Regions from separate parts of the Mesorhizobium sp. M7A.F.Ca.MR.176.00.0.0 genome, predicted to be linked through region 2. Evidence: riboswitches for the same ligand, from Rfam matches in the RefSeq annotation. Region 2 holds a riboswitch; the other holds the start of a gene.

The links. A riboswitch is a leader RNA that binds a small molecule or an ion and turns the genes downstream of it on or off. The one in region 2 is predicted to bind S-adenosylmethionine.
Region 1: it holds a riboswitch for S-adenosylmethionine, as region 2 does, so the genes downstream of both, EOB59_RS09200 (homoserine O-acetyltransferase) here and EOB59_RS04845 (O-succinylhomoserine sulfhydrylase) in region 2, are expected to answer to the same signal.

Annotation. Positions count from the first base shown of each region.
Region 1 covers NZ_RZTC01000019.1:17,788-21,995, forward strand. The annotation lists gene EOB59_RS09190 (prephenate/arogenate dehydrogenase family protein) at 1-865, opposite strand, end outside; gene hisC (histidinol-phosphate transaminase) at 871-1,980, opposite strand; SAM riboswitch at 2,117-2,194, shown strand; gene EOB59_RS09200 (homoserine O-acetyltransferase) at 2,309-3,478, shown strand; gene metW (methionine biosynthesis protein MetW) at 3,475-4,092, shown strand; gene EOB59_RS09210 (DUF1330 domain-containing protein) at 4,100-4,208, opposite strand, start outside.
Region 2 covers NZ_RZTC01000008.1:35-4,236, reverse strand. The annotation lists gene EOB59_RS04850 (BrnA antitoxin family protein) at 1-303, shown strand, start outside; gene EOB59_RS04845 (O-succinylhomoserine sulfhydrylase) at 327-1,514, opposite strand; SAM riboswitch at 1,572-1,649, opposite strand; gene EOB59_RS04840 (2'-deoxycytidine 5'-triphosphate deaminase) at 1,724-2,818, shown strand; gene EOB59_RS04835 (hypothetical protein) at 2,890-3,276, shown strand; gene EOB59_RS04830 (ABC transporter substrate-binding protein) at 3,376-4,146, shown strand.

The DNA.
Region 1 (4,208 bases), on a different contig from region 2:
TGATCGAGCGGCGTACGGCGCGGGTGCGGGTGAACAGATCGAAGAGCTTTTCGCCGTCGCCCCAGCGGATCGCGCGTTGCAGCGACGCCAGATCTTCCGAGAACCGCGCCAGCATTTCAAGGATGGCGTCCTTGTTGTGCAGGCAGACATCCCGCCACATGGTCGGGTCGGAGGCGGCAAGGCGGGTGAAGTCGCGGAAGCCGGAAGCCGAATATTTGATCACTTCGGACTTGGTCACCGACTGCAGATCATCGGCGGTGCCGACAATGTTGTAGGCGATGATGTGCGGCAAATGCGAGACGATGGCCAGCGTCATGTCGTGATGCTGCGGGTCCATCGTGTCGATGTTGGCACCGCAGCGGCGCCAGAACTCCGACAGCCTCTCCAGCGCGTCCGGGTTGGTGTCGGGCAGCGGCGTGAAGATGCACCAGCGATTGTCGAACAGGTCGGCGAAACCGGCGTCGGGGCCGGATTTTTCCGTGCCCGCCAGCGGATGGCCGGGAATGAAATGGACACCTTCAGGCACATAAGGCTGCATCTGCGCGATGACAGACGCCTTGGTCGAGCCGACATCGGTGAGGATCGCGCCCGGCTTCAGCGCCGGCGCGATTTCCTCGGCCACCGCGCCGGACGAGCCGACCGGCACCGAGACGATGACCAGGTCGGCATCGCGGACAGCTTCTCTCGCATCGGTAGTATAGCTATCGCCCAGCCCGAGTTCCTCGGCTCGCGCCAGTGTCGCGGCACTGCGGGTCGAAATGGCCAAGTGACGGGCGAGACCTTCGCGGCGGATGACGCGGGCCAGCGACGAGCCGATCAGGCCGATGCCGACCAGCGCGATCTTTTCAAACATCGGTGATGTCATGGTCTCTAGCTTTTCAGGAATGTCGTGAGAGCGGCGACAACGCCGCGATTGGCCTCTTCGGTGCCGACGGTCATGCGCAACGCGTTGGGAAAGCCATAGCCCGAAACGCGCCGCAATATATAGCCGCGCGCCGTCAGATAGTCGTCCGCCGCCGCCGCCGAATGCTTCTGGTCATCGGGAAAATGAATGAGGACGAAATTGCCGACGCTCGGCGTTACCCGCAGCCCGAGCTTTGTGAATTCCTCGCTCAACCAGGCAAGCCAGGTCTCGTTGTGCGCCACGCTGCGCTCGACATGGGCGCGGTCGCGGATGGCTGCGATACCGGCCTCGATCGCCGTCGCATTGACGTTGAAGGGACCGCGCACGCGGTTGATGGCGTCGACGATATGCATCGGCGCATACATCCAGCCGATCCGCGCGCCACCCAGGCCGATCTTGGAGAAGGTACGGGTCATCACCACGTTCTCGGTGCTGCCGACCAGTTCGATGCCGGCCTCATAGTCGTTGCGGCGGACATATTCGGCATAGGCCGCGTCGAGCACCAGAAGCACGTTCTTCGGCAGCGTGGCATGCAGCCGGCGTACCTCCTGGAACGGTACATAGGTGCCGGTCGGGTTGTTGGGATTGGCGAGGAACACGATCTTGGTGCGCGGCGTGACCGCGGCCAGGATGGCGTCGATGTCGGCGCGCTCGTCTCTTTCCTTGATCGTCACCGGAACGGCACCCGCCGACTGGATGTAGATCTTGTAGACCATGAAGGCGTGTTCGGTGATGACGGCCTCGTCGCCGGGCGCCAGATAGGTCTGCGCCAGCAGGCCGAGAATCTCGTCGGAACCGTTGGAACAGATGATGTTCTGCGGGTTGAGGCCGTGCACCTCGGCGATCGCTTCGCGCAGCCGCCTGGCGGTGCCGTCGGGATAGATGTCGAGCTTGCCGGCAATCTCGCGCGCGGCTTCGATCGCTTTCGGCGAGGGCCCTAGCGGATTCTCGTTTGATGACAGCTTGTGGACCTTGGCGACGCCGGCGGGCGCCGTGCTCTTGCCCGGCACATAGGCGTCGATGTCCATGATGCCCGCACGCGGGGTTGGACGTGCCTGGTCCGGTGTCTGGCTCATGTCGCAAAATCCGTCGAGAACGCTTCCTGAGGGAAGCCGCAGCGGAAATACAAGCCGTGGCCTGCAATGTCGAGAGGCGACAGCCATCGCCCAGGGCTGGCCGTTGACGACGGCGCGCCACAGCCCTAGAAGGGGTGCGAACTTCCGTGGTGATTTGGCCGGTCGGCTTGCAGCCACGTTAAACAACTTGCTAAAGGGCCGTTTGCATCCTGTAACCGGCTTTGCGACTGCAATGCCGGTTTTTTGTTGTCCGCCCCGGCCGGACACCCGTATCGGCATCGACTTTCGACAAGCGCGATGCGTGGGCTCAAAGTGTGAGATGGATGTCATGGCCGTTCTGCGCGCCCGCAAAACCAACAACGAGGTCGACCAGCCGTCGAGCCCGGTTTTGCGTTTTGGATCCGACAAGCCGCTCAAGCTGGACGCCGGCACGCTGCTGTCACCGTTCCAGATCGCCTACCAGACCTACGGCACGCTGAACGATGCCCGCTCCAACGCCATCCTCGTCTGCCATGCACTGACCGGAGACCAGCACGTCGCCAGCACCAATCCGGTGACCGGCAAGCCTGGCTGGTGGGAAGTGCTGATCGGCCCCGGCAAGATCATCGACACCAATCGCTTCTTCGTCATCTGCTCCAACGTTATCGGCGGTTGCCTTGGGTCCACCGGTCCGGCCTCGACCAATCCCGCCACCGGCAAGCCCTACGGGCTTGACCTGCCCATTATCACCATTCGCGACATGGTGCGGGCGCAGCAGATGCTGATCGACCATTTCGGCATCGAGAAACTGTTTTGCGTGCTCGGCGGCTCGATGGGCGGCATGCAGGTGCTGGAATGGGCGTCGAGCTATCCGGAGCGCGTCTTCTCGGCGCTGCCGATCGCCACCGGCGCGCGCCATTCCTCGCAGAACATCGCCTTTCATGAGGTTGGCCGCCAGGCTGTCATGGCCGATCCGGACTGGCATGGCGGCAAATATTTCGAGCACGGTAAACGCCCGGAAAAGGGCCTGGCGGTGGCGCGCATGGCCGCCCACATCACTTACCTGTCGGAAGCCGCCCTGCACCGCAAGTTCGGCCGCAATCTGCAGGATCGCGAAGCGCTGACCTTCGGCTTTGACGCCGACTTCCAGATCGAAAGCTATCTGCGCCACCAGGGCATGACCTTCGTCGATCGCTTCGACGCCAATTCCTACCTCTACATGACGCGGTCGATGGACTATTTCGACCTTGCCGCCGACCATGGCGGCCGGCTGGCCGATGCTTTCGCCGGCACGAAAACCCGCTTCTGCCTGGTGTCGTTCACCTCGGACTGGCTTTTTCCGACCGAGGAGAGCCGCTCGATCGTGCATGCGCTCAACGCCGCCGGAGCATCGGTATCCTTCGTCGAGATCGAGACCGACCGCGGCCACGACGCATTCCTGCTCGACGAGCCGGAACTGTTTGCCGCCATCAACGGCTTCATCGGCTCGGCCGCCAGGGCGAGAGGGCTGGGCCTATGAGCGTCAACCGCGACCAGCGCGTCGACCTTGAAGTCGTCGCCAACCTCATCCCACCACAGTCGCGCGTGCTCGATGTCGGCTCGGGCGACGGCTCGCTGCTCGAATTGCTGCAGGACAGCAAGCAGGTCGACGGCCGTGGGCTCGAGCTGTCGCAGCGCGGCGTCAACGAATGCGTGGCGCGCGGCCTCTCGGTCATCCAGGGCGATGCCGACAAGGATCTCGAATTCTATCCCGACAAGGGCTTTGACTTCGTCGTCCTCTCGCAGACGCTGCAGGCCACCCGCAACCCGAAGCTGGTGCTCGACGAACTGCTCAGGATCGGCAATCGCGCCATCGTCTCCTTCCCCAATTTCGGCCATTGGCGTGTGCGTCTGTCACTGTTCGTCAACGGCCGCATGCCGGTGACCAAGGACCTGCCCTATTCCTGGTACGACACGCCCAACATCCACTTCTGCACCATCCGCGACTTCGTCAATCTGTGCGACGAGCTCGGCGCGACCGTCGAGAAGGCAACCGCTCTCGACGCCAACGGCCAGAAGATCGGCCTGTCGATGCCGTGGTGGTTCTGGAACTTCTTCGGCCAGCAGGCAGTGTTCCTGCTGAAACGGCAGTAGCCGCAAGCTAATCGAGGATGTCCGTGGCCTTGTGCGGATGTTCGACGCCGTCAGCAAACACCACGTCGGCCTCCGAATTGTCCGTGCGCAGCGCCAGAATCGCTTGATAGGCGGGC
Region 2 (4,202 bases):
GTACGCCGTGAGGCTGCTGCGCCCCAGCTGTCACGTGCTGACGCTTTGGCGTTGGCCAAAAAGGCGCTTGCCGCGATGACCGACGAAGAAGATGCCAAGATCACCGCTGCGGCCGAAGCCGATCCGGATGCGCAGCCAACCGATGCCGTTTCGCGCCGCAAGGTTGGCCGGCCGCCGCTTGCCCGGCCCAAACGTGCCGTACAGCTACGCCTCGACGCCGACGTTCTCGACCGCTTCAAGGCCGCTGGCGATGGCTGGCAGACCCGCATGAACGAAGTGCTGCGCAAGGCGGTCGGCCTGTAATCCTGTGACGACGCTCGCGCGCGCTACCTGGCCTTCAGCGCCTGCGCGATGTCCTCGAGCAGATCGTCGGTGTCCTCCAGCCCAACCGAAAGTCTGAGCGTGCCCGGCCCGATGCCGAGCTCGGCGCGCGCTTCGTCGCTCAAATTCTTGTGCGTCGTCGTCGCCGGATGGGTGATCAGGCTCTTGGCGTCACCGAGATTGTTGGAGATCAAGACGATGTCGAGCGCGTTCTGCAAGGCGAAGGCCGCCTGCTTGCCGCCCTTGACGTCGAGACAGATCAGTGTCGAGCCGCCCGACATCTGCTTCTTGACGATGTCGGCCTGCGGATGGTCGGCGCGGCCGGGATAGATGACGCGGGCGATTTCCGGCCGCTCGGCCAGGAAATCCGCGATCCGGCCGGCACTTTCCGTCTGCTGGCGCACGCGTAGCGGCAGCGTCTCCAGGCCCTTCAGCAGCGTCCAGGCGTTGAACGGCGACAGGCTTGGACCGGTATGGCGGAAATAATCGTGCAGGTTCTCGTCGATCCACTTCTTGTCCGACAGGATGACGCCGCCGAGACAGCGCCCCTGGCCGTCTATGTGCTTGGTCGCCGAATAGACGACGATATGGGCGCCGAGCTGCAAGGGCTTCTGCTGCAGGGGCGTGGCGAAGACATTGTCGACGATCAGCCTTGCGCCGATCGAATTGGCAAGCGAGGCGACAGCGGCGATATCGACCACTTCCAGCGTCGGATTGGTCGGGCTTTCCAGGAAGAACAGCTTGGTGTTCGGCTTGATCGCATTTTCCCAATTGGCGATGTCGGTGCCGTCGACCAGCGTCGCCTCGATGCCGTATCTCGGCGCCAGCGTCTCGACCACCCAGCGGCAGGAGCCGAACAGCGCACGCGCCGCCACGATATGGTCGCCGGCCTTGGCGCTGCACAGAAGGGCGGCCGTCACCGCTGCCATGCCGGACGCGGTGGCGCGGGCGTCTTCGGCGCCTTCGAGCGCGCACATGCGCTTCTCGAACATGTCGACGGTCGGATTGGCGTAGCGCGAATAGATGAAGCCTGGCTCCTCGCCCTTGAAACGGGCTTCGGCGGCCTGTGCCGTTTCGTAGACATAGCCCTGGGTCAGGTAAATCGCTTCCGACGTTTCGCCGAAACCGGAACGCAGCGTTCCGCTGTGCACGAGTGCCGTCTGAGGCTTCCAGTTGTGCTTCTTGGTGCTCATCGCTTTTCTTCCAGACACAAAAAAACCGGCCGCGAAAGTCGCAACCGGTCCATACGGCCTTGCGGCCCGACGGTCCTTTAGCGACTTGTTTAACGTGGCTGCAAGCCGACCGGCCAAATCACCACGGGATAACGACCCTTTAGACCCGCACCGCGCTTGCGTCAATTGCCGGCTTCATTAAGAGGTTTGTACCAAGCAGGAGTGGAGCCTTGCGGCAGACAGGCATTCTTCCCGATCAGGACATATCGGCGCTGTTCCAGTCCGGCGCGCTGAAGTCGGCGCGTGCGCTCGACGCCGACCAGATCCAGCCGGCCAGTCTCGATCTCAGGCTCGGCGACAAGGCCTGGCGGGTGCGGGCCTCCTTCCTGCCCGGCCCCAACCACAAGGTCTCGGAAAAGCTCGACCGGCTGCAGCTGCACGAGATCAATCTTGCCGAGGGCGCGGTGCTGGAGACCGGCTGCGTCTATATCGTGCCCTTGCTTGAAAGCCTGGCGCTGCCGGCGGACATTTCGGCCTCGGCCAATCCGAAGAGCTCGACCGGGCGGCTCGACATCTTCACCCGCGTCATGACCGATCGCGGCCACGAGTTCGACAAGATCGCTGCCGGCTATCATGGCCCGCTCTTTCTGGAAGTCAGCCCCCGCACCTTCCCGATCGTCGTGCGCACCGGCTCGCGCCTGTCGCAGATCCGCTTCCGCACCGGCAATGCGCTGCTCTCGGAAGCCGAGCTGCACGCCCTGCATCGCGCCGAGATGCTGGTCGCTACCGAGCCGCCGAACATTTCCGGCGGCGGCATCGCCCTGTCGATTGACCTCAACGGCGACCAAAACGGCCTGGTCGGCTACCGCGGCAAGCATCACACCGGCCTCGTCGATGTCGACAAGCGCGCCGCGCAGGAAGTCGTCGACTTCTGGGAGCCGATCCACAAGAGCGGCGCCGGCGAACTGGTGCTCGATCCCGACGAGTTCTACATCCTCGTCAGCCAGGAGGCGGTGCACGTGCCGCCGCTCTACGCCGCCGAGATGACGCCCTTCGATCCGCTGGTCGGCGAATTCCGCGTCCATTATGCCGGCTTCTTCGATCCGGGCTTCGGCCACTCCGCGTCTGGCGGCACGGGCAGCCGGGCGGTGCTGGAAGTGCGCAGCCATGAAGTGCCGTTCATTCTCGACCATGGCCAGATCGTCGGCCGGCTGGTCTACGAGCATATGCTGAAGCGGCCGCAGGCCCTCTATGGCACCGATCTCGGCTCCAACTATCAGGCGCAGGGCCTGAAGCTGTCCAAGCATTTCCGCGCCGCGCGCTGAATACTTGATCCGGCGGAGCTCTTGTGAAAACTCGGCAGGAGATGGTTCGTACTGGAAGAGCGGTGAGTTCAATGAACGACCCCTATGACGACATCTTATCGCTAACCGACAGCAAACCGATTTGGTGGGATGTCCATGACGTGCCGCGCTTTGCTCCGTTTCGTCCAGGCATGGGCGCGTATGGTAGGCCAACGGAATGCCTCCTTGTATTGGCTCGGGCGCGCGGTGGTCCTGAATACCTGCAGTTGATATGCGGGCACACCGCCCAGTTTGAGAGAGCCGACCATCTGACCCGGTCGAAGACTTTGGCAATGGGCGAGCCTCCAGCAGGTTTGCATGCCGAGAACGGCGACCTGAGTGTTGAGCCAGTCAAAGTGCTGGAGTATTGGCGGCGTGATCCAAATCCTTTTGCCAAGTGGCAAAGGCTACCCGAATTTGAAATCGACCTAATCGATTGATGGCCTTCGGTCCCGACCAGACTCAGCTTGCCTGACTCTGCCCCGCCATGCTTGGTTACGCTGACCTTGAAACGAAACACTGCAAGGGGAACCAAGAAAATGCAGATTTCAAAATGGATCGTATCGGCAGCAGGCGCTGCCATGCTGGTGGTGGCGGCCGGCTCGCTTTCGCAGGCGCAGGAGAAAATCAAGATCGGCACGGAGGGCGCCTATCCGCCGTTCAACACCATTACGGCTGACGGCAAGGTCGAAGGCTTCGACATCGACATCGCCAATGCACTATGCGCGCAGATGAAGGTCGAGTGTGAAATCGTCACCCAGGACTGGGACGGCATCATTCCCGCTTTGCAGGCGAAGAAGTTCGACGCCATCATCGCCTCGATGAGCATCACCGAGGAGCGCAAGAAGCAGGTCGCCTTCACCAACAAATATTATACGACACCGCTGGCTCTGGTGGCGCCGAAGGACAGCGATCTCACCTCGACCGAACCATCGGCACTGGCCGGCAAGACGGTCGGCGCCCAGGCTTCGACCACGCAGGCCGACTATGCCCAGAATGAATATGGCAAGGCGGGTGCGGAGGCAAAACTCTATCCCACCCAGGAAGAGGCGATCACAGACCTGACCAACGGTCGTCTTGACGCCGTGATCTCGGACAAGTTCGTGCTGATGGACTGGCTGAAGAAGGCAAGCGACGGCTGCTGCAAGCTGGTCGGCGACGTCAAGGGCACCGAAACGCAAGCCGGCATTGCCGTGCGCCTGGAAGACACGGCCCTGCGCGACAAGCTCAACGCAGCCATCGACGCGATCGTTGCCGACGGCACCTACAAGAAGATCCAGGCCAAATATTTCGACTTCGATATTTATTGAGGCTGGGCGCCTCTTCCCTTCTCCCCTTGTGGGAGAAGGTGTCGCCGAAGGCGACG